Regions from separate parts of the Pseudomonas syringae pv. coryli str. NCPPB 4273 genome, predicted to be linked through region 3. Evidence: predicted binding sites of a transcription regulator. Region 3 holds the regulator's gene; each other region holds the start of a gene.
The links. The regulator sigma-54, encoded in region 3, starts transcription at its own class of promoters, with help from an activator protein. The targets are predictions, from matches to a motif close to ANTGGCATNNANNTTGCTNT.

Region 1 (8,001 bases), on a different contig from region 3:
GCGGTGGTTACCAGGTTGCCCGAAGAATCGAATGTCAGGTCATTCTTGTCCGGCGCGGTGGACGTCGGATCGGAAATGCTGCGCCCGTCCATCAGGGAATACATCGACCAGGTGTTGGTGCCGGTCTTGACGAAATACTGATCCAGGGTGTGAGCATTACCCTGAGTGTCGTAAGTCGGGGTGCTGTATTTGACGTTGTAGCTATTGGTATCGGTCGCATCGAACGTCGCAACGGTCGGCAACGCAGTCGTCGAGTTCAGGTTGGCGGAGTTGGTGATCGTGGTCGTCGCCTTGGGGTCCAGGTTGGACGCGTTCACACGCAGATCGCTGAGCGCGCCGGTCACCACAGCGCCATTGGCGTCAACGTTGTAACCCTGCAGCTTCATGTTGCTGCTATTGACGACGTAGCCTTCCTTGTCGGTGTGGAATGCACCGGCACGGGTATACAGCTTCTCGCCGTTATTGCTCATCATGAAGAACCCGTCGCCATTGATGGCAAGGTCCAGACTGTTGGCTGTTCCGGTGGTCAGGCTGCCCTGGGAGAACTGCTGGGAAACCGCAGCGGTTGTCACGCCACTGCCGACGCTGGTATTGCCTGAAGTACCGCGAATCGACTGAGCATATTGATCAGCGAACTCGGCACGTGACGATTTGAAACCGGTTGTCGCGACGTTGGCAATGTTGTTGCCGGTAACGTCGAGACTTTTGTTTGCAGCATAGAGCCCACTAAGGCCGATATTGAAAGACATGTTTCACTCCTGCGCCGTAGCGGCTCTACAATCCGATAGTTTGAACTTTGGACAGGGCAACACTGCCGCTGGCCAGGTTAAGCGTTGTTTCTGCGCCATTGACACCCAGCGTGACACTGTTGACCGTGGCGGGCAGGTAAGTTGAAAACTGTGTGTTCTTGCCTTCGACCGAGCCTTCAGCCTTGAAGCTGTAAGTGCCCGATGGCAGCTGGGTACCGCTTGAGTCCGTACCGTCCCAGGCAAAGCTGGTAGTACCGGCTTTTTGCGTGCCCAGGTCGACACTGTCGACCAGATTCGATTGCGCGTCGTACACCTTGACAGTCGTTAGCGAGCTCTCGCTCGGCACCACGATCGAACCGGTCAGGCCTTTGGTGGTATCGACCGAAGTACTGCTCGCATCAATGATCACCGAGCGGCCGACCAGTGAAGAGGCCTGCAAGGCCTGCGACGACTTGTAGCTGCTGGCGATCGTGTCCACCGTCGACGTCAGGTTCTGCATGCTTTCAAGGCTGCTGAACTGCGCCAGTTGCGCCACGAACTGCGTATTGTCCTGCGGGTCCAGAGGGTTCTGGTTCTTCATCTGCGTGACCAGCAGTTGCAGGAACGAATCCTTGCCCAACGTGCCGGTAGAGTCCGTCTTGGTCGGTGTCGGGTTCTGCAGCGTATTCAGAAACGTCGATGAGACGCTGGTTGCTGAGGTGTTATCAACGGCCATAACTTTCGCCTTCTATCACTGACCGAGGGTCAGAACCTTCTGCATCATGGATTTAGCGGTGTTCATGATTTCTGCATTGGTCTGGAAAGACCGGCTGGCAGAAATCATGTCGGCCATTTCTTCCACGACATTGACGTTGGGGTAATAGACATACCCGTCCTTGTCAGCGGAAGGATGATTGGGCTCGTAACGTGCTTCCAGGTTCGAGCTGTCTTCGATGATGCCGTTGACCTGAACGCCCTGCCCGGCTTCACCCTGGTCCTGGAACAGCGAACCACCTGTGGACTGCTGGCCCTGCATCACGGTGGCGAACACCGGGTGACGGGCGCGATAGGTCTGGTCCATGCTCGAAGACACGGTCTCGGCGTTGGCGATGTTACTGGCCGTGGTGTTCAGACGCGTGGTCTGGGCACTCATGGCGCTACCGGCAATGTTGAACACATTGGCTAGTGACATGAATTATTCTCCGCGAAGGGCTGCAACCAGCCCCTTGAACTTGCTGTTGAGCAATGTGAAGCTGGCCTGGAAGCCCATGGCGTTCTCGGTGTAGCTGGCCTGCTCGACCTGGGAATCAACGGTGTTCTGGTCCAGCGAAGGCTGCGACGGCGTGCGATACATCAGCGTCCCGTCGTCATTGCCCATGCCCTCGGCTTCGATATGGCGGCTGTTGGTCTTGTTCAGCGCGAAGTGACCGTTCTGGACCTTGTCGTTTTCGGCAGCCAGCACCGAAGAGAAGTCCAGATCGCGAGCCTTGAAATTCGGGGTGTCGGCGTTGGAGATGTTGTTGGCCAACACCTCTGCACGCTGAGCCCGGAAGTTCAGAGCCTTTTCATGTATGCCTAGCGCTTTATCGAAGCTGATGCTCATTTCGGGAAACCTTTGCCGGTTGACCTGATTCTGTTGTTACTGACAAAGCAATCGGCGTGCCATGTTGTAAAAGCCAATGTTTGCAGGGTCTGCAGGCGACGGCGAGGCGGCAATGCCAGAAAAGCGGCAAGGCATTTCCGCTGTGGAGGGGTAAAGCGGCAAGGTGGGTGCCGTTTTTTTGCCAGTACCGGATTGCCGCCTCGCAATGGCGGCCCTTAATCATTGCCTCAATCAGACACCCAATAAAAAAGAGACCCGAAGGTCCCTTTGACGATTGATCAGAGACCCAGCTCACTCAACCCCGGGTGATCATCCGGTCGGCGCCCCAGCGGCCAATGGTATTTGCGCTCGGACTCGGCGATCGGCGAATCGTTGATGCAGGCAAAGCGCCGTTGCATGAGGCCGTTTGCTGCGAACTCCCAGTTTTCATTGCCATACGAACGGAACCAGTTGCCGGAGTCGTCATGCCATTCATAGGCATAACGCACGGCGATGCGGTTATCCGTGAATGCCCAGAGCTCCTTGATCAGCCGGTAGTCCAGTTCCTTGCGCCACTTGCGTTCCAGAAAGGCCTGAGCCTCTGCGCGGCCATTGATGAACTCGCTGCGGTTACGCCAGTAGGTGTCTTCGGTGTAGGCCAGCGCGACTTTCGCCGCATCGCGCGAATTCCAGCCATCCTCGGCGCCACGGACTTTCTGGACTGCAGTCTCCAGGGTGAAGGGTGGCAATGGCGGTCTTCCTTTATCACTCATCTCGGCGTCCTCAGAACGGTTTGTAGGGCAGGAATTTTCCATCGAGGGTGATCACGGCTCGCTCGCCCCCTTCCGGATCGTCGACTTTCTTGATGTCGAGCTTGAAGTTGATTGCGCTGATGATGCCGTCGCCGAACTGCTCGTGCACCAATGCTTTCAGCGTTGTGCCGTAGACCTGAACCATTTCGTGGAAGCGATAGATGGTCGGATCACTGGAGACGTCTTCGACATTGCCGCGCAAAGGGATGGTTTGCAGTTCGGCGACCGCGTCCCGGTCCAGCCCGAGACGCTCGGCGACTACCTCGGCCACCGCTTCCGGCAGAGGGTGCTGACCAAGCAACGCAGCGGTGACATACACCACGCTCAACCCCGTACCTTCTGCGAGCCCCGCCCAGGTCAGGTTCTTTGCAGTCTTGGCCTGCAACACACGTTCAGTCAGATGCTGGCGCGGCGCTCTGGAAATATTGCTGTGCGGCATAGGTAAGCCTCCGGAATGAATTCACGTCAATCACAGCATCGACGACTATCACCATAAGATCCAAGACTGATTTATGATCATCACCATAATCCTGACTTATGGTGATGCTGTGCTGTTACGCCATATACGTTATTTGCTGGCAGTCGCCGACCATGGCAATTTCACCCGTGCAGCCGAGGCCCTGCATGTCTCGCAACCGGCGTTGTCGCAGCAGATCAGGCAACTGGAAAGCAGTCTGGGCGTGCAGCTGTTCGACCGCACCCGCCGCAGTGTCGTGCCGACCGATGCCGGCCGCGTGTATCTGGACCACGCGCGTCGCTGCCTGCTTGAGCTGGAGGCCGGGAAGCGTGCGCTCGACGATGTCAGCGATCTGTCACGCGGACAATTGCGCCTCGGCGTCACGCCCACCTTCAGTGAATACCTGATAGCACCGCTGATCGACCGCTTCAGTGCGCTGTATCCGGGAGTGGCAATCATCCTCACGGAGCTGCCTCTGGAGCAGATTACCGAGGCATTGATCAGTGACGCGCTCGATCTGGCCATCGGCTTTGCCGGCAGTCATGCTGTCGAGATAGACAGCCAGCCTCTGTTCGATGAACAACTGTGCCTGGTCATGGCCAAGCCTGGGCCCGAAAAGCAGGCCGCATTGACACTTGAGGACCTGCAAACACTTCGCTTTGCCTTGCTCGCCCCCGGATTCGCCACTCGCCAGTTGCTGGATGCCTGGTGCCAGATGCACAACTTCAAGCCGACGGTCGGCCTTGAGGCGAACTCGATTGCCATTTTGCTCAAGGTCGTCGCCCAGGGTCGCATGGCGACCATTCTTCCCGATGCCATCGTTCGCGAGCAGCCTGGATTGCGCGAAGTTCAGACCATCCCTGCCCTGCCTGGGCGGACGGTTGCGCTGCTGCGGCGTAAAAACGGCTACCAGAGCGCTGCCGCCAACGCTTTTGCAAAACTGGTGAGCGGCAGCAGTACGCAAACATGAAACCGATGGGCAGACGATCAGAGCTGTTTTCGGCCGCGCACAAAAAAAGAGACCCGAAGGTCTCTTTTTTCATGACAGGCAACTGACAGATCGTCACTTGGCCTTATAGATGATCCCGGGGCTGCACTGAACCATCTGGTAGTGATCCGGCAAACCATTGAGCGCTTCGGAAGCCCCCAGAAACAGGTAGCCGCCTGGCTTGAGCGTGCCGTGGATACGCAGCAGGATGTCTTTCTTCACTTCGGCCGAGAAGTAGATCAATACGTTACGGCAGAAAACGATGTCGAACTTGCCCAGCGAGGCGTAGCTGTCGAGCAGGTTGAACGAGCGGAATTCCACGCGACTCTTGATCGGCGCCTTGACCACCCAGCGGCCCGGGCTTTTTACGTCAAAAAAGCGCTGCAGACGATCCGGCGACAGGCCGCGGCCGATGGCCAGACTGTCGTATTCGCCGGTCTTGCAGTTATTGAGCATCAAGCCCGACAGATCGGTTGCGACGATCTGTACGCCCGATTTGAGCTGCCCCTGATTGGCTCGCTCGAACTCATCGATGGACATCGACAGCGAATACGGTTCCTGACCCGACGAACAGGCGGCCGACCAGATGCGCAGTCGCTGACCAGGGCTGGCCTTGATCTGCTCGGGCAGCACCTTGTTCTTCAGTACTTCGAACGGATAGGTATCGCGAAACCACAAGGTTTCGTTGGTGGTCATCGCATCGACCACCTGCTCGCGCAAACCACTGCGCGGCTGGGTCTGAATGCGCTGGACCAACTCGCCAAGCGACTTGATGCTTTGCTGCTCCATCAATTTGTTGAGGCGGCTGGACACCAGGTACTGCTTGTTTTCCCCAAGCAGGATGCCACAGGCTTTTTCCAGAAATACCCGGAACTGATCAAAATCCAAATTACCCGTAGACAAAGTGCCGCCTCTCAAATCATGTGAATCACCGGGGACGACGCCCCCGGCTGGTTATTCTGCTGCCTTGATCCGCGCAACGACCCTGGCCGCCAGATCATCAGGCCGGAATTTCGCGAGAAAATCATCCGCGCCGACTTTCTTGACCATCGCCTGGTTGAATACCCCTGACAGCGAGGTATGCAAAGTGATGTGCATCTTCTGCATGCGTGGATCATTACGTATTGCTGCGGTAAGGGTATAGCCATCCATCTCCGGCATTTCAATGTCGGAGATCATCATCAGGAACTCTTCTTCAGGTTTTTTGCCTTCTGCGACCATCTTGAGCAGGTAATCCAGCGCCTGACGACCATCGTTGAGCGCTACGACTTCCACCCCGACGGTTTCCAGGCAGCGACTCACCTGCTTGCGGGCCACCGAAGAGTCGTCGACCGTCAGCACGCGCAGGGAGACAGCCTTGTGCTGAACCTCGGCGTCAATGACACCGACCGAGATCTCTTCGGACACTGGCGCGACTTCGGCGAGAATTTTCTCGACGTCGATGATTTCCACCAGCTGGTTATCAACCCGGGTAACGGCGGTCAGGTAATGATCGCGTCCGGTGCCCTTGGGTGGTGGATGAATCTCTTCCCAGTTCATGTTGACGATGCGTTCGACAGAATGCACCAGAAAGCCCTGAACCTTGGTGTTGTACTCGGTAATGATGACGAAGGAATTAACCAGCGAAATCATCCCCGTGGAACCTGTCGCCATTGCCAGATCCATGATCGGGATCGTGCCGCCACGAATATTGGCCACGCCCCGAACGATCTTGCTCGATTTGGGCATGATGGTGAGTTTCGGGCATTGCAGTACTTCTTTTACCTTGAAGACGTTGATCCCATAGAGCTGCTTGCCGTCGAGACGGAACAAGAGCAGCTCCAGGCGATTCTGACCCACCAGCTGAGTTCGCTGGTTTACCGAATCCATTACACCTGCCATGCCGAACCCCCTTACAAAATGACCGCCGCCCAGACACCAGATCAACAAGCGGCACGGGCTTTGCTATTTATTACTTCATGAACGCAAAGACGACAATTTCTCGACACCTCGCATTAGAAACCCGCAGGCTTCTGTGCGCAATCGCCCTGCTGTGCCTTTCCAGCACGGTGACCCTCGCTCGTGCCGAGAATTTCACACTGCCTGAGCAGCTTATCGGCGTCACCCAAGGGTTTCTTGAGTTCACAGTAGAAGACTATTTGGCAACCAACCAGATTGACGGGCGTCATGAGATACAGGTCAAGCAACTCGACCCGCGTTTAAGGATGGGTGCCTGCGACAAGGATTTGACAGCCACACTGGAAAGTCCGCGCCCGGTTGGCCGGGTTACCGTGCGGGTGCGCTGCGAAGGTTCTTCGCCCTGGACGGTGTTTGTGCCCGCCCAGGTCCTGCTGTATCGCAACGTCGTTACCGTGATGCGCCCGCTCAAGCGTGACGCGATCGTCACCGAAGAAGACGTCGCGATGCGCGAGCGGGATGTCAGCAGCCTGGGTCAGGGTTTCCTGGCGTCGCTGGATCAGGCGGTCGGTCAGAAGGTTGTCCGACAGATGGTCATCGACCAGGTCATTACCCCGGTGGCGCTTGAGCAGCCACAAATGGTTCACAAGGGCGATCAGGTGGTGATCATCGCTCGCAGCGGCTCGCTGGCGGTGCGCATGCCCGGCGAAGCGATGTCCGATGGAGGCTTCAACGAACAGATACGGGTGAAAAACCTCAATTCCCAGCGGGTGATCAAAGCAAGTGTCACCGGCCCAGGGCAGGTGGAAGTCGCTATGTAGTGCATTGATGGTGGCGCGAAGGGTGTGTTTTTTTTAGACTGCGGGGAATGCCCGACGGCAAATGTCGTCTATTGGGAAGCTTTCTCACAATCAGCCTAAAGTTTGATGGGGGTTGGCCGAAAACAAGGCAAGCGTCCAAACACCCAGAGGTTTTTTCAATCATGGTCATAGATTTCAGTCGCCTTAACAACTCACAGTCTGTTGCCGGTGCTTCACGCACCAGCGCCAGTAAAGACACCGCCAAAACCGATGCCCCAGCCCCTGCCGTCACCGCAGGTGTCAAAAGCACCGGGGAAACTTTTTCCTTGAGCAGTGAGGCTCAACAGTTGCAAAAAATCACGGACAAGCTGACCGATCTGCCAACCGTCAACAGTGCTCGCGTTGCCGAGCTCAAACAGGCCATCGCCGACGGTAGTTACACAGTGGACAGCAACCGTGTCGCCAGCAAACTGTTGAATTTCGAAACCCAACGCTAAGCGAAGGCTGGCGCTGGATATTCTGGACGCTTAAAAACCAGAGCATGCGATGCAAGACACTACTTTGCTGCAGATGATCACTGACGACATGGTTTCGGCCCGACAGCTTCTAGAGTTGTTGCAGGCCGAATCACTGATTCTTCACGGCCGCGACATGGGCGAGATGGAGCAGGTGCTGGCGCAGAAACAGGCGCTGGTCATTCTTCTCGACCAGCACGGTCGCAAACGTAGCCAGGTGCTT
Region 2 (8,001 bases), on a different contig from region 3:
GCGGATTGCCAGTTTTACCGCTTCGCTGTCACGCTCGAAGGTCTGATTGAGCCCCACCTTGCGCCGCCCGACGAAGGCAACCGCCTTACCGTGCTCGCAGACCATGTCCACCGAACACTCACTGCCCGGCATATACGGCATGAGCAGCATGGCCGGCACGTCATCGGCCTGACGATAAGCATTAAGGTACGCCTGAAAGGTCGTCTCACGCGCATCGGGGTTGGCGAAACAACGAAAATCGTCAACGTCGGTCTTGAAGCGCCAAAAGCCGCGCCCGTAAATCCCGACCACCGGCTTGATGCACACCTCGCCAGACACCGCCAGCGCATCGTAAGCCGCCTGCAACTCCTCGGCATTGCTGACGGCAACCCCCGGAATACACGCCAGCCCCGCCGCCTCGGCCGCCGCCGTGAAACGACTCTTGTCATCGACGTCCATGAAGGTCTGCTGGGACGTTCCGCCGGTAACGAGGTCCAACCCTTCAGCGACAAAACGCGCACGCTGCGCTTCGTAAAAGCTGCCTATACGCCCGGCGACAATAATCTTGACGCCCAGCGAGCGAGCGGTGTGCAGCACCCAGTCGACACGCTCGTCGTTATCGACCGGCTCTTGCAGCGCCACATCGGCCTGCCCGGTGATTTCGGAGCGCTGCTGGCGATGCGAAGCGATGATCTGCACCGACGCAGGCAGCGCATCGCGCGCGCCCATGATCACTTCACGCTGGCTGGATTGCCCTTCAAGGAACCAAATCATGTCAATCTCCGGGAGACAACGCCGTCAGCAACGGCCTTGTCGAATTTTGTAATAACTGTTTTGCTTCGAAATGTTCGGATTAGGGCAAAGTCACGCAATTTTAAACAGAGGACGCTGGTATGAAGTGGCTGAGAAGGTCGATTTGGCTTGTGGTATTCGTTGCACTGGGGATCGGCGCATTAAGCCTCTACTACGTCCTGCCGCGCCATGATGTCGTGATGATCACCGGCGTGGAAGTCAAAAGAATGGACGCCGACGGCGTCATCAACGCCGAAAACCCGGCAGACGGCCCGACCCGCGACGTGTACTTCATCAATACCGAAGACCCGGACAGCAAGAAAGTCGTGGTCTACCGCAACGAAGACACCGGCTGGAGCTTCCCGTGGTACTTCAAATTCGACTCCGCCGACATCCAGGCCAAAGCCCAAGGCTACTCGCGTGATTCCCAGCAACTGGCGCTGATTCGTTATTACGGCTGGAGGATAACCATCCTGTCGATGTTTCCCAACGTGACAGAGGTTGAGGCGGTGACGAGTCGCGATCAGCCGTTTCCGATTTTTAACACGATCTTTTTTGTGGTGGTGGGATTGCTGGTGGTGATGGTTGTGGTTGGGGTGAGGAGGAGGTTTAAGGGGCGGGCGCGGGTTGATGGGGTGGTTAGGTAGAAGCCAATCCCTGACCTGAGCAGTCAGTTACTGCCTGGCCACGTGTCTTGAGCTGCGTGGCTAAGCTCATAGTTAACGGCTGCTTTCACTGCGACAGGCGCAATCTCATAGATTAAAGCCACACGCTTCGCGTTCTGGCCTTCAGCTAGATAATAATGATAGATCGTTGCTGTGTCGATTCCCGTTGTTGCCAACATCGGTTTGCCAAAATTCCTTGCCGGGTCCAAAACAACTGCCTTGCTTCGCGTTACCGGATACCAGCGCTTTGCCGACTCTTCACCTGCGTAATCAATGCCCTCGTACAGAGAGGGCGTAATGACCTGCTTGAACGCATATTGCCGCTTCACCAGATCCAGCAGAGCCTCATCACCCGTTTCATCCAGGACGGTCGCGAAAATATCCCGACCGTCGGTTTGAAAGCGCCTGCACGTAAACGGGTAGAGCTGACCGAACATTTCTCTGGCTTGTAACGAGGCGCTGCGGATCGCTTGCAAGCTGACGCCGTGCTGGCGAAATGCGTGAACAAAACGAATTTCCAGCAGGTCGTGGAAGCCGAGCAGCTTGTCGTCCAGAAATGCGACCTCTGGCGTCCAGAGGCCGGGGTGATCGACGCCTGCCGCGCTATAGCCAAACATTCATCTGCGAATGTCCTTTGCCGGAATGCCAGTGTATGAGGACGCTTCTGCTGGTGTGTATAGGCCCACACCGAGGAGGCGACTGGGTAATGCGGTGGTGTTCATAGCCCCTCTCTTCTTATGTGTGGAGTAATCAGGTGGGTAATTCTGGGCTTGATTCGGATATCTATCAACGGACGTTTTGATAACCGAAGCGGATCAGGAAGTGACCTAATGCAAAAGCTGAAATGTCCTACGATGCCATTGCATAACACCAAGCAATCGAATCAAAGCGCCCCCAACGAAGCACATCCGCCGGGGGCGTTATCGTTTCAACAGGTGAGTCTGATCTGGGTTTGTAGTGGATTCAGCTCTTGTTGAACAGCTCGAGCAAACCTCCTGCTTTCAGTACAGCCTTGGTGGGCGGACGTGCTTCGACTCGAGCATCGAAACCTTTTAAACCGGGCCTCTTTTCCAGCGAAATGCCGCAATTGAAAGACCAGCGCTCTACCGCGAACAAGTAAGTTTCGGCAACACCTAAGTCATTCCTCAACAGGTAGTTGCTGATCATCCGCCAGGATTGTTTACTGCTGGGCGGGGCCTGTTCCCCAAGCCTGATTTGGAGCGTGAGCGGCGGTCCTAGACGATTTGGCGAGTTGCACGCCGACATTCTAGGCATTTCGGTAGAGATGCCTCTTACGCTTAAGGAGATTGAAGAGAGAGGTATCGTTGTTCGAACGGTTCTGGAGACGTTGCCACCTTTTTCAGGGAACATCTGGTCTGAATTGGGGTGGAGTTATTGCCGCAGATTGACGCGATTGACAAGATTCTGTATCAGCCGAAGCTAGAGCATAAACAGAACTAAAAAATAGCAATATAATGAAAACCCTGATAAAACACCAGGGTTTTCTTGCATCGAATTACACTTACTCCAAGCCAGCCTGTTTTTTTAAAAGTTGCTTTTACTTAGTTTGCCCTACACAGAACTGGCGCATTACCCTGAACAGCCAAGCATCCACCACCCAAAGCCCATGTGGTAGAACCCGCGTTGAGTGTAGGTGTGAGCACATAAGTAGAGGCAGCAGGGATACCACCCTGAGGGACAACCGTAATAGCGCCGTTGGCGACTGCTACGCTAGCCACGTAAGTAGTTGCCGTGGTACCGGGAATGTCATTGGTACCTAAGTTGCAGCCTTGAGGCGTCCCCAGTTGCTGTATGCAAAGAGCAACAGCCGTTTTATAGGTATCTGCAACAGATGTGACTTCTGTAAATCGAGCACGCATCGTGTAGTTCTGATATGCTGGCAACGCAACGGCAGCCAAGATACCTACAATCGCAACAACGATCATAAGTTCAATAAGTGTAAAGCCTTTTTGTGATTTCATCGCGTACTTCTCCGAGGCGTCAATTTTAGGTGCCTTGCCTAGACCCAAGCACACACCATGCCAATGTGACTCGATCGTAATTCGTGGTTGAAGCAAGCTTTCATGTACTTAGAACACGCTGAAACCAGCAGAAACTGACAATTTTCGTCACATCCCTCGCTCCCATTTGGCAGCATCGCCCGACTGCGCTATAACCCACTCATTGTCTGTGTCTGGTGGTTTTATGACTGATGCTGTCCTCACTGGCCTGGCCAAGCAATTGGTCCTTGCCGAACTACTTACTGAACCTGTCGCGCAGCAAGCGTACCAACAGGCGCGTCGTGACAAGATTTCGTTGGTCAGCTATCTGGTTCAAAACAAGCTAGTCAAAAGCCTGACTCTGGCAGAAATGGCTTCCGATCAGTTCGGCGTGCCGTTCATGGATCTCGCCAGCCTCGACAAGGAAAGCCAGCCTAAAGGTTTGGTCAGTGAAAAGCTGGTTCGCCAGCATCACGCGCTGCCCCTCTGGCGGCGCGGCAACAAGCTGTTCATAGCGATATCAGACCCGACCAACCATCAGGCGGTGACAGATATTCAGTTCAGCACAGGCCTGAACACCGAAGCGATTCTGGTCGAAGATGACAAGCTGACCATAGCGATAGATCGATTTTTTGACAGCGATAGCGGTTTGGGCAATCTGGAGGATGTCGATCTAGGCCTGGATATCGAACCGGCGGATGGCAAAGAAACCACGCTAGCTACACAGAATGACGCTGACGATGCCCCGGTGGTGCGCTTCGTCAACAAGATGCTTATGGATGCCATCCGATTAGGATCATCCGACTTGCACTTCGAACCCTATGAAAAGATTTTTCGTGTGCGCTTGCGTACTGACGGCATCCTGCATGAAGTAGCCAGACCTCCCATTCACTTGGCCAATCGTATTGCCGCGCGTTTGAAAGTCATGGCAAGTTTGGATATTTCGGAACGGCGGAAGCCACAGGATGGACGCGTCAAGTTACGGGTGTCCAAAACAAAAGCCATAGATTTTCGTATGAATACCTTACCCACGTTGTGGGGCGAGAAGATCGTAATGCGGATACTCGACCCGACAAGCGCACAGATGGGCATCGATGCTTTGGGCTACGAGCCAGAACAAAAGGCGTTGTATCTGGAAGCGTTGAAACAGCCGCAAGGTATGATTCTTGTGACCGGCCCGACAGGCTCCGGCAAGACAGTGTCCCTGTATACCGGCCTGAATATTCTTAATACCGTGGATATCAACATTTCCACAGCTGAAGACCCAGTGGAGATCAACCTGGAAGGCATCAATCAGGTCAACGTCAACCCTCGCCAAGGACTGGACTTTTCCCAAGCCTTGCGCGCTTTTTTGCGTCAAGATCCCGACGTGATTATGGTCGGCGAGATACGAGACCTGGAAACGGCAGAAATTGCCATCAAAGCCTCGCAGACCGGCCATATGGTGCTTTCCACACTGCACACCAACAGCGCAGCGGAAACGTTGACTAGACTGCATCATATGGGCGTTGCAGCGTTCAACATTGCTACAGCAATCAACCTGATTATTGCGCAGCGACTTGCGCGGAAGTTGTGTAGCCATTGCAAGAAAGAACTGGATATCCCTCGTGACACACTGATTCAGGAAGGTTTTCCAGAAGCGAAAATCGGCACTTTCAGGATATACGGCCCGGTGGGCTGTGAGCACTGCAACGGGGGTTACCGAGGCAGGGTGGGTATTTACGAAGTGGTCAAGAAAACACCGGAGCTGGAACGCATCATCATGGAAGAAGGCAACTCGCTGGAGATCTCCAGACAGATGCGCAAGGACGGTTTCAATGACCTTCGCACATCAGGGCTTTCGAAAGCCATGCAAGGCATCACCAGCCTTGAAGAAGTCAACCGCGTAACCAAGGATTGAACATGGCCAGCAAGGCAGTAAAAGTCATCGTTTACACTTGGGAAGGTGTTGACAAGAAAGGTACCAAAACCAGTGGCGAACTGAGTGGCCATAACCTGGCTCTTGTAAAAGCCCAGCTGCGCAAGCAAGGCATCAACCCAACCAAGGTACGCAAAAAATCAGTTTCGATCTTTGGCAAGGGCAAGAAGATCAAGCCGCTGGACATCGCGTTCTTTTCTCGCCAGATGGCTACGATGATGAAGGCCGGTGTGCCATTGCTGCAATCGTTTGACATCATTAGCGAAGGCGCTGAGAACCCTAACATGCGCGCATTGGTAGGCTCGCTAAAGCAGGAAGTTTCGGCAGGTAATAGTTTTGCGACGGCTCTGCGACAGAAACCGGAGTATTTCGATGACCTGTTTTGCAATCTTGTAGATGCCGGCGAGCAAGCTGGCGCACTTGAAAGCCTGCTGGACCGTGTAGCCAGCTACAAAGAGAAGACGGAAAAGCTAAAAGCTAAAATCAAGAAAGCCATGACATACCCGATTGCCGTATTGATTGTCGCATTGATTGTATCCGGCATTTTGCTGATCAAAGTGGTGCCGCAGTTCCAGTCAGTCTTCGCTAGCTTTGGCGCTCAGTTGCCGACGTTTACCCTGATGGTTATTGGTCTATCGGACGTCGTACAAAAATGGTGGCTGGCCATTGTTGGGCTATTTTTCGTCAGCTTTTTTATGTTCAAACGTGCTTACAAACAGTCTCAAAAGTTTCGTGATAGCCTCGACCGACTTCTGCTGAAAGTGCCCATCATTGGGCCGTTAATTTTCAAATCTTCGGTGGCACGCTACGCGCGCACGCTTGCAACAACGTTTGCCGCTGGCGTCCCGCTTGTGGAGGCTTTGGACTCAGTCGCCGGAGCGACTGGCAATGTAGTATTTAAAAATGCAGTCATCAAGATAAAACAGGACGTCTCCACAGGCATGCAACTGAATTTCTCGATGCGATCGACTGGTGTTTTTCCAAGCTTGGCAATCCAAATGACGGCCATAGGCGAAGAGTCCGGTGCGCTGGACAATATGCTCGATAAAGTTGCTACCTACTATGAGGACGAAGTCGATAACATGGTAGACAATCTGACCAGCCTCATGGAACCGATGATCATGGCCTTTTTGGGCGTGATAGTTGGCGGGCTGGTAATTGCGATGTATCTACCTATCTTCCAACTCGGAAACGTCGTCTGACATGCCCCTCCTCGACCTCCTGGCCAGCTCACCGCTGGCCTTCGTCACCACCTGCTGCATCCTCGGCCTGATCATCGGAAGTTTCCTCAACGTGGTCGTCTACCGCCTCCCGATAATGATGGAGCGCGACTGGAAAGCCCAATCCCGAGAACTGCTCGGCCTGCCCGCCGAACCCGATCAACCCGTCTTCAATCTGAATCGTCCCCGCTCCAGCTGCCCGCATTGCGCACACAAAATCCGCCCATGGGAGAACCTGCCGGTGATCAGCTATCTGCTGCTGCGCGGCAAATGCTCGCAGTGCAAAGCGCCGATCAGCAAACGCTACCCGCTGGTCGAGCTGACCTGCGCAGTGTTGTCGGCCTACGTAGCCTGGCATTTCGGTTTCGGCTGGCAGGCGGCGGCGATGCTGGTACTGGGCTGGGGGCTGCTGGCGATGAGTCTGATCGATGCCGATCACCAACTGTTGCCTGATTCTCTGGTGCTGCCACTGCTGTGGCTGGGCCTGATCGTCAACGCTTTCGGGCTGTTCACCTCGCTGAACGAAGCGCTGTGGGGTGCAGTGGCCGGCTATCTGGCGCTGTGGTCGGTGTTCTGGCTGTTCAAGCTGGTGACCGGCAAGGAAGGCATGGGTTATGGCGACTTCAAGTTGCTGGCCATGCTGGGCGCGTGGGGCGGCTGGCAGATTTTGCCGTTGACCATCCTGTTATCGTCGCTGGTGGGCGCGGTGCTTGGGGTGATCATGATGCGTGTGCGCAGGGTCGAAAGCGGTACGCCGATCCCCTTTGGTCCTTATCTGGCCATTGCGGGGTGGATCGCTTTGCTCTGGGGTGGTCAAATAACCGACTCTTACATGCAGTTTGCCGGTTTCAGATGACTCACCCTGATGAAAAACCCTGGATTCTTGGCCTGACTGGCGGCATCGGTAGCGGTAAAAGTGCAGCGGCGAAGTGTTTTAGCGACCTTGGCGTCGACACTGTGGATGCCGATCATGCCGCCCGCTGGGTAGTCGAGCCCGGGCGCCCGGCGCTGGAGCAGATAGCGGCGCACTTCGGTACAGGCGTGTTGCAGACCAGCGGCGAGCTGGATCGAGGCGCGCTGCGCAAGCTGATCTTCGAAAACCCCGAGCAGCGACGCTGGCTGGAAGCGCTGCTGCATCCGCTGATCAATCAGGAAATCGTCAGCCATCTGGCCAAGGCCAAATCGCCGTATGCCATTCTGGTCTCGCCACTGCTGGTCGAGTCCGGGCAATTCCGCATGGTTCAGCGGCTGCTGGTGATCGATGCTCCGGCGCACCTGCAGATAGAACGCACCATGCTGCGCGACAGCTCCAGCCAGGAGCAGGTCGAAGCCATTCTCAAGGTGCAGATCCAGCGTGAAGACCGCCTGCGTCATGCCAATGATGTGCTGGTCAACGACCGCGATCACGCCTGGCTCAGCAGCGAAGT
Region 3 (8,001 bases):
GTTCCAGGGACGTGAAGACAAGCTGGTAGTGCTGGACAAGTTGCTGGCAGAACTCGATCTGAGTTACGAACAGGTCGCCTATCTGGGTGATGATCTGCCAGACTTGCCCGTTATCAGACGCGTCGGTCTGGGCATGGCAGTGGCCAATGCTGCCGGCTTTGTACGCGAGCATGCACACGGGATAACCAGGGCGCGAGGCGGCGAAGGTGCAGCGCGCGAATTCTGCGAACTGATTCTGAGTGCGCAAGGCAACCTTGAAGCGGCTCACTCCGCCTATTTATAGAAGCCATTATGTTCACTAAAAAATTTCGCAAGTTCCTGCTTCTCGGGGTACTGGCGCTGCTGCTGGCAGCGGTCGGCTACTGGAACATCAGCCCGGAAAGCTTCATGGATCAGCCTGATGCGTCGATTGACGACACGGCGATCGACTACTATGCGGTCAATACTCGCAGCGTGCAGTATCTGCCAGATGGCACACTTCAGTACGACATGACCTCCGACAAGGTCGAGCATGTGAAGGCCACAGATGTGAGCCTGCTGACGACACCCAATCTGAACATGTACCGCGGCGGAGCATTTCCGTGGCACGTGCAAAGCAAACGAGGTGAAGTTTCGTCCGGGGGCGATCAGGTCGAGCTCATGGATTCCGTTCGTGTTGAGCGCACCGATGAAAAACAGCGTACGACCATTATTACCAGCAGTCGCATGACCGTATTTCCTCAGAAGGAATATGCGGAGACCGACCAAGACGTTAGAATCGACGGCGCGGGCGGTGTCACTACGGCCAAGGGAATGAAAGCGTATTTGAAAGACAGCAGGATGGACCTGCTGTCCAACGTAAGAGGACAGTATGAGGCTCGTTAAAACTCTTCCTTTATTGCTCGGCCTGGGCGCAGCACTGGGAAGCGCGAGCGCCTGGTCCCTGCCAACCGACCGAGATCAGCCTATCCACATCCAGTCTGACGATGCTCAGCTCGATGACAAGAAAGGCGTGGCGACTTACAAGGGCAATGTCATCATCACTCAGGGCTCGATGAAAATCACAGGCAACACCGTGACGATCACGCGAAACGCCCAGGGCGAAGTCGACATATTCACCTCCGTCGGCAACCTGGCCTACTACGAGCAGAAGCCTGCCGTGGACAAACCGATCGTGCAGGCCTATGCCGTCACCATCCAGTATTACGCCGGCCAGGACCGTATCGTCCTGATCGACAAGGCCAAGGTCATCAATGATGGCAACACCTCGGAAGGCGAGAAGATCGTCTACGACACGGTCAGACAGGTCGTCAGCGCCGGTCGGGCCAATGGCGCCAAGGTGACTACACCACGTCCGCGTATCGACATGGTCATCCAGCCGAAAAAGAAAACCGATCAACCTCAGAAGGCCCAGTAAATGGCGACGCTCAAAGCCCAGCATCTGGCTAAAAGCTACAAAAGCCGGCAGGTCGTGCGCGATGTGAGCATCTCCATCGACAGCGGCCAGATCGTCGGCCTGCTGGGCCCGAACGGCGCCGGCAAGACCACTTGCTTCTACATGATCGTGGGTCTGGTCCAGGCTGATCAGGGTCGTGTGCTGATTGACGATCTGGATGTCAGCCATCAACCCATGCACGGTCGCGCCCGCGCGGGTATCGGCTACCTGCCTCAGGAAGCCTCGATTTTCCGCAAGCTGTCGGTGTCCGACAATATCATGGCGATTCTCGAGACCCGCAAGGAGCTCGATGCCGGTGCGCGCCGCAAGGAACTGGAAAGCCTGCTGCAGGAGTTCCACATTACCCATATCCGCGACAACCTGGGCATGAGCCTGTCGGGTGGTGAACGTCGCCGCGTGGAAATCGCTCGGGCCCTGGCCACCGCGCCGAAATTCATCCTCCTGGATGAACCGTTCGCAGGTGTCGACCCTATTTCGGTAGGCGACATCAAGCAGATCATTCACCACCTCAAGGCCAAGGGTATCGGTGTACTGATCACTGACCACAATGTCCGGGAAACGCTGGATATCTGCGAAATGGCCTACATCGTCAACGATGGACAGCTGATTGCGGAAGGCGACTCCGAGACCATTCTGGCGAATCAGCTGGTGAAAGAGGTCTACCTCGGCCACGAGTTCCGCCTTTAATCGACTGCCCCTTTGCGCTTCGCAGCCGATTGATGCCTACGCAGTGTATTGACAAGATTTTATTTGTCATACCACTCTAGGCAAATGCACAGGTTTCAGGCATATAATTTGCTTAAGTTGGCGCCACGGCGCCTGTAGTAGATGGCGCATGCGCGCCGGCGAATAAGGTGTTTAGCCCCTGCCATGAAACCATCGCTAGTCTTGAGAATGGGCCAGCAGCTGACGATGACACCGCAGCTGCAACAGGCAATCCGTTTACTCCAGCTTTCCACTCTGGATCTCCAGCAGGAGATCCAGGAGGCGCTGGAGTCAAACCCTATGCTGGAGCGGCAGGAAGAAGGCGACGACTTCGACCACTCCGACCCGCTTGCCGACAACATCGAACAAAAGCCCAACCCCGACGTTCAGGAACCGACTTATCAGGAATCCGCGCCTACCGTGGACAACCTTGAAGAAGGCGAATGGAACGAACGCATTCCCAACGAGCTGCCCGTCGATACGGCCTGGGAAGACATCTACCAGACCAGCGCCAGCAGCCTGCCAAGCAACGATGATGACGAGTGGGACTTCACCACACGCACCTCTGTCGGCGAAAGCCTGCAAAGCCACCTGCTGTGGCAACTGAATGTTGCGCCGATGTCCGACAAGGACCGCCTGGTGGCAGTCACGCTGATCGACTGCATCAACAACCAGGGTTACCTCGACGAGACACTCGATGAGATTCTCGAGTCGTTCGACCCCGAGCTGGACATCGAGCTCGACGAGATCGAAGCGGTACTGCACCGCATCCAGCAGTTTGAACCTGCTGGCATCGGCGCACGCAACCTGAGCGAATGCCTGCTGCTGCAACTGCGCCAGCTACCGGCAAAAACGCCCTGGCTGACGGAAGCACAACGCCTGGTCAGCGACTACATCGATCTGCTCGGAAGCCGCGACTACGGCCAACTGATGCGGCGCATGAAACTCAAGGAAGACGAGCTGCGCCAGGTCATCGAGCTGGTGCAGAGCCTCAACCCGCGTCCCGGCTCACAGATCGAATCCACCGAAGCCGAATACGTCATTCCGGACGTGATCGTGCGCAAGGACAACGAACGCTGGCTGGTCGAACTCAATCAGGAGTCGGTGCCGCGCCTGCGCGTCAATCCGCAATACGCGGGCTTCGTGCGGCGCGCCGACACCAGTGCAGACAACACCTTCATGCGCAATCAGTTGCAGGAAGCACGCTGGTTCATCAAGAGCCTGCAAAGCCGCAACGAAACGCTGATGAAGGTCGCCACGCAGATCGTCGAACATCAGCGCGGTTTTCTCGAGTACGGCGACGAGGCCATGAAGCCGCTCGTGCTGCACGATATTGCCGAGGCAGTGGGCATGCACGAATCGACCATCTCGCGGGTGACCACGCAGAAATTCATGCACACCCCACGCGGCATTTACGAGCTGAAATACTTCTTCTCAAGTCATGTGAGCACCTCCGAAGGCGGTGAATGCTCGTCCACGGCAATTCGCGCAATCATCAAAAAACTGGTTGCGGCGGAAAATCAGAAAAAGCCGTTGAGTGATAGCAAGATCGCTGGTTTACTGGAGGCACAAGGCATTCAAGTAGCCCGTCGCACAGTCGCCAAGTACCGTGAGTCTCTCGGGATCGCCCCTTCCAGTGAGCGTAAGCGACTGATGTGATGCAGGCCGAGCCACAGCGTTCCAGTGGCAGGCGCCATGCCTGCCTCTTTATGCACTGGCAAAGGAGAAAGCTGTATGCAAGTCAACATCAGTGGACACCAACTGGAAGTGACCAAACCCCTTCGTGAATACGTTGAGCTCAAGCTCAAGAAGCTCGAAGGGCATTTTGACAAGATTACCAACGTGCAGGTCACGATGACGGTCGAAAAGCTCAAGCAGAAGATCGAAGCCACGTTGCACATCCATGGTGGAGAGGTCGTTGCCAATGCTGAACATGATGACATGTACGCTGCCATCGACCTGCTCACTGACAAGCTAGACCGACAATTGCTCAAGCATAAGGAAAAGCAGCAAAGCATCCTCAAAGGTGCGGCCGCTCGCTAACGCCCATTTAATGATCCGAATCGAAAATATCCTGACCCCCGGCCGCTCCCTCGTGAACGTGCCGGGTGGCAGCAAAAAGCGTGTACTCGAAGAAATTGCCAACCTGATCGGCCGTGAAGTGCCGGGCATGGTTTCGGACATGGTATTCGCAAGCCTCGTCGCCCGGGAAAAACTGGGCTCGACCGGTTTTGGCAACGGTATTGCCATCCCCCACTGCCGCCTCGCTGACTGCAGCGAGCCTGTCAGTGCAGTGATTCACCTCGCTACACCCGTGGATTTCGACGCCATTGATGGCGCGCCGGTTGACCTGCTGTTCGTACTGCTGGTCCCGCAAGCCGCTACCGATGAGCACCTGGAGCTGCTGCGCCAGATCGCCAGCATGCTCGACGACAAAGATGTGCGTAAGCGTCTGCGCAGCGCCCAAAGCGCTGAGGCGCTTTATCAGGTGGTGCTGGACGTGCAGAACGGAAACTGACCATGCGCATGATCATCGTCAGCGGTCGCTCCGGCTCAGGCAAGAGTACGGCGCTCGATGTACTGGAAGACAGCGGCTTTTACTGCGTCGATAACCTGCCGGCCGGCCTGTTGCCGGAGCTGGCCGAACGCGCGCTGATCAACACAGAACTCGCCGAACCCTTGCTGGCGGTTTCGATAGATGCCCGCAACCTGCCCAGCCATCTGACCCGTTTTCCGCAGATGCTGGATGAAGTACGTTCGCGCAATATTCAGTGCGACGTGCTGTACCTGGATGCAGACGAAGCCACCCTGCTCAAGCGCTTCTCGGAAACCCGGCGCCGCCACCCCCTGAGCACGGCAGATCGTTCGCTGGCCGAAGCGATACGCGACGAGACTGCACTGCTTGGCCCGATCATCGATCTGGCCGACCTGAAGATCAACACCACCCACCTGAACCTCTATCAGTTGCGCGACGCGCTCAAGCTTCGTCTGCTGAACAAGCCCGAACCAGGCACTGCGTTTCTGATCGAGTCGTTTGGTTTCAAGCGCGGCATGCCTGTCGATGCAGACCTGGTATTCGACGTGCGCTGCCTGCCCAATCCGTACTGGAAGCCAGAACTGCGCGACCACTCTGGGCTTGAACAACCCGTAATCGACTACCTGTCGGTGCAGCCTGATGTCGAAGAAATGTTTCAGGACATCTTCGCTTACCTGAACAAATGGCTACCCCGGTTTGCAGCCAGTAACCGTTCTTACGTTACCATTGCCATCGGCTGCACCGGCGGACACCACCGTTCGGTCTACCTGACCGAGCGGCTTGGTCAGGTCTTGCAACAATCACTCAAGAACGTTCAGGTTCGCCACCGCGACCTCAGCTGAAGGATTTTCACTGCGATGCCCGCTCGTCAAATCACCATCATCAACAAACTGGGCCTGCACGCCCGCGCTGCCGCCAAATTCGTCGGCGTCGCAGGCAAGTTTCCCTGCAAGATCAGGGTCGGCCGCACTCCGGAGAGCATGGTCGACGGCAAAAGCATCATGGCCGTGATGATGCTGGCTGCCGGCAAGGGCACCGAGATCCACCTGCACACCGAAGGCGAATTCGAACAGGAAGCGCTCGATGGTCTGGTCGAGCTGATCGACAACCGGTTTGATGAAGGCGAATAAGCCCTCGGACAAACGCGGTATCCGTCACCACCAGCCTTGAACGCGCATCCAGTTCAGCCCATGGGCAACCAGGAGCGCCATACCCGCCAACAGCAACACGCTCCCGACTGCCAGACGAAATAACCGCACATTGCTGAGCGTGAGGAATCCGGAGCGCATACGCGGCCTTGGGACCGGCTGCCAGGCTCAGGCCAGAGCGGCCTGATAACGGCGGGACACCTCTTCCCAATTGATCACGTTGTAGAACGCGTTAATGTATTCGGGACGACGGTTCTGATAGCGCAGGTAGTAAGCGTGCTCCCACACGTCCAGCCCCAGAATCGGCGTGTTGCCGTTCATCAACGGGCTGTCCTGGTTACCACTGCTTTCCACCACCAGCTTCTTGTCAGGCGTGACGCTCAGCCATGCCCAGCCACTGCCAAAACGGGTCAACGCGGCCTTGGTGAATGCCTCCTTGAAGCGTTCGTAGCCGCCCAGTTGTTCGTCAATCGCCGACGCGACAGCGCCTTTGGGTAAACCTCCCCCGCCCGGCACCATGACCTCCCAGAACAACGAATGATTGGCATGGCCGCCACCCTGATTGATCACTGCGGGGCGCAGGTTTTCAGGCAACTGTTGGACACTGGCGACCAGCTTCTCCAAAGACCAGTCGGCGAACTCCGTGCCTTCGATTGCCGCATTGAGGTTGTTGATGTACGTCTGGTGATGCTTGGTGTAGTGGATTTCCATGGTTTGCGCATCGATATGCGGCTCAAGGGCGTCGTATGCGTAAGGCAGTGCTGGCAAGGTGTAGGGCATTTCAATGTGCTCCGTAGAAAAGTCCGGAAGGGGCTGCCGAATGGCGCTGCAGCGCTGAGCGCGTATGCTCGCTGCTGCTGTTCAGCAACCGATGAGTGCGCGGGTATTCGCCGTGTTCGCTGATGAAACTCAGCAGCTCGGCGTAGGTTTTGCTGCTGTGGCGCAAGGCCGCTTCACGCAGGGCGGGCGAAAGACGTTGATCCTGCAGGGTCCGCAACAGGTGCTGGTGGATGGCGCACAGGTACTCGGCGCTCTCCTCCGGCTGGCCCAGACTCAGGTGCAGATCCGCCAGGTTATGGTGAGAAATCACACAGGCCGCGACGGCTTCGTCGACATCCGCCCAGCGCTCGAACAAGACCTGCGCCAACGCCAGCGCCTGAAGGTACAACTCGCGGGCCTCGACCCACTCGCCGAGATTGAAACAGCGATTGGCCTGCTCGATGGTGCGTTTCCAATGCTGCATGAAGTACCTCCAGGAACGTTGGCTAGGCAGCGACCATGGGCCGGGGCGTGGCGGTCAATCGCGTCAGGAACGCCTCTTGGCGAGGTAATGCTCGATCAGCAGAGGCTCGTCGGTTTCAAGCGCACAACGAATCCGCAGACTCAAGCCACGCTGATTTCCAGCTAAGACAACTCGCTCAGAACAGACCCCATGATCGCAGTTCATTTTAGAAATGATATTCATTATTAAATGAGATACAGAATCAACACAAGCCCGATCGCTTCACCGCCTTGCGCCGGTGAGCGTGAACATGCTTTGAGGGAAACGTAAAACGCGGGTTCGGACGGAGGTTATTGGCGGTCAACGCCGCAAGCGGATGGGTGACGCAGAGCGTCACGAAATGCATTCCCACGCTGGAGCGTAGGGAACGATAACCTCAACTATCGTGCGACGCTCTGCGTCCTCTTGCGACGCAGAGCGTCGAGAACTGCATTCCCACGCTGGAGCGTGAGGAACGATAACCGCAACTATCGTGCGGCGCTCCGCGTCGTATGCCTTTCCGGACGCTCTGCGTCCTCTTGCGACGCAGAGCGTCGAGAACTGCATTCCCACGCTGGAGCGTAGGGAACGATGATCGCAACTATCGTGCGGCGCTCCGCGTCGCATGCCGTTCCGGACGCTCCGCGTCCTCTTGACGGCGCAAAGCGTCGAGAACTGCATTCCCACGCTGTAGTGTAGGGAACGATGATTGCAACTATCGTGCGACGCTCTGCGCTTATGGGCACGATAGCCAGAATCGGGGATCTGTCAGCTCCCCGCCACCATCATTCGCTCGATCAGTACCGAGCCGGTGCGGATGTTGCTGCGCAGCTCAAGATCGCTGCCAACGGCGACGATCTGCTTGAACATGTCGCGCATGTTGCCGGCAATGGTCACTTCCTGAACCGGGAACTGA

Region 1: flgB (flagellar basal body rod protein FlgB) is a predicted target of sigma-54. The motif match lies at 2,376-2,395, and genes of this name have one in related genera.
Region 2: P406_RS27135 (pilin) is a predicted target of sigma-54. The motif match lies at 3,464-3,483, and genes of this name have one in related genera.

Annotation. Positions count from the first base shown of each region.
Region 1 is NZ_AWQP01000059.1:15,531-23,531, reverse strand. Features, by position in the region: gene flgE (flagellar hook protein FlgE) at 1-749, opposite strand, end outside; gene flgD (flagellar hook assembly protein FlgD) at 775-1,464, opposite strand; gene flgC (flagellar basal body rod protein FlgC) at 1,480-1,920, opposite strand; gene flgB (flagellar basal body rod protein FlgB) at 1,924-2,331, opposite strand; gene P406_RS21770 (nuclear transport factor 2 family protein) at 2,610-3,083, opposite strand; gene cynS (cyanase) at 3,094-3,561, opposite strand; gene cynR (transcriptional regulator CynR) at 3,635-4,549, shown strand; gene cheR (protein-glutamate O-methyltransferase CheR) at 4,643-5,470, opposite strand; gene P406_RS21750 (chemotaxis protein CheV) at 5,522-6,448, opposite strand; gene flgA (flagellar basal body P-ring formation chaperone FlgA) at 6,526-7,284, shown strand; gene flgM (flagellar biosynthesis anti-sigma factor FlgM) at 7,446-7,760, shown strand; gene P406_RS21735 (flagella synthesis protein FlgN) at 7,810-8,001, shown strand, end outside.
Region 2 is NZ_AWQP01000005.1:103,013-111,013, reverse strand. Features, by position in the region: gene P406_RS04615 (ATP-grasp domain-containing protein) at 1-753, opposite strand, end outside; gene P406_RS04610 (DUF1523 family protein) at 873-1,418, shown strand; gene P406_RS04605 (hypothetical protein) at 1,442-2,053, opposite strand; gene P406_RS29685 (glutathione S-transferase family protein) at 2,400-2,603, opposite strand; gene P406_RS27140 (winged helix-turn-helix transcriptional regulator) at 2,659-2,880, shown strand; gene P406_RS27135 (pilin) at 2,999-3,418, opposite strand; gene pilB (type IV-A pilus assembly ATPase PilB) at 3,642-5,336, shown strand; gene P406_RS04585 (type II secretion system F family protein) at 5,339-6,556, shown strand; gene P406_RS04580 (prepilin peptidase) at 6,558-7,430, shown strand; gene coaE (dephospho-CoA kinase) at 7,427-8,001, shown strand, end outside.
Region 3 is NZ_AWQP01000073.1:81,186-89,186, reverse strand. Features, by position in the region: gene P406_RS25485 (KdsC family phosphatase) at 1-283, shown strand, start outside; gene lptC (LPS export ABC transporter periplasmic protein LptC) at 292-864, shown strand; gene lptA (lipopolysaccharide transport periplasmic protein LptA) at 851-1,396, shown strand; gene lptB (LPS export ABC transporter ATP-binding protein) at 1,397-2,122, shown strand; gene P406_RS25465 (RNA polymerase factor sigma-54) at 2,306-3,799, shown strand; gene hpf (ribosome hibernation-promoting factor, HPF/YfiA family) at 3,875-4,183, shown strand; gene ptsN (PTS IIA-like nitrogen regulatory protein PtsN) at 4,194-4,658, shown strand; gene rapZ (RNase adapter RapZ) at 4,661-5,518, shown strand; gene P406_RS25445 (HPr family phosphocarrier protein) at 5,534-5,806, shown strand; gene P406_RS25440 (superoxide dismutase) at 5,993-6,604, opposite strand; gene P406_RS25435 (DUF2753 family protein) at 6,606-7,067, opposite strand; gene pmbA (metalloprotease PmbA) at 7,854-8,001, opposite strand, start outside.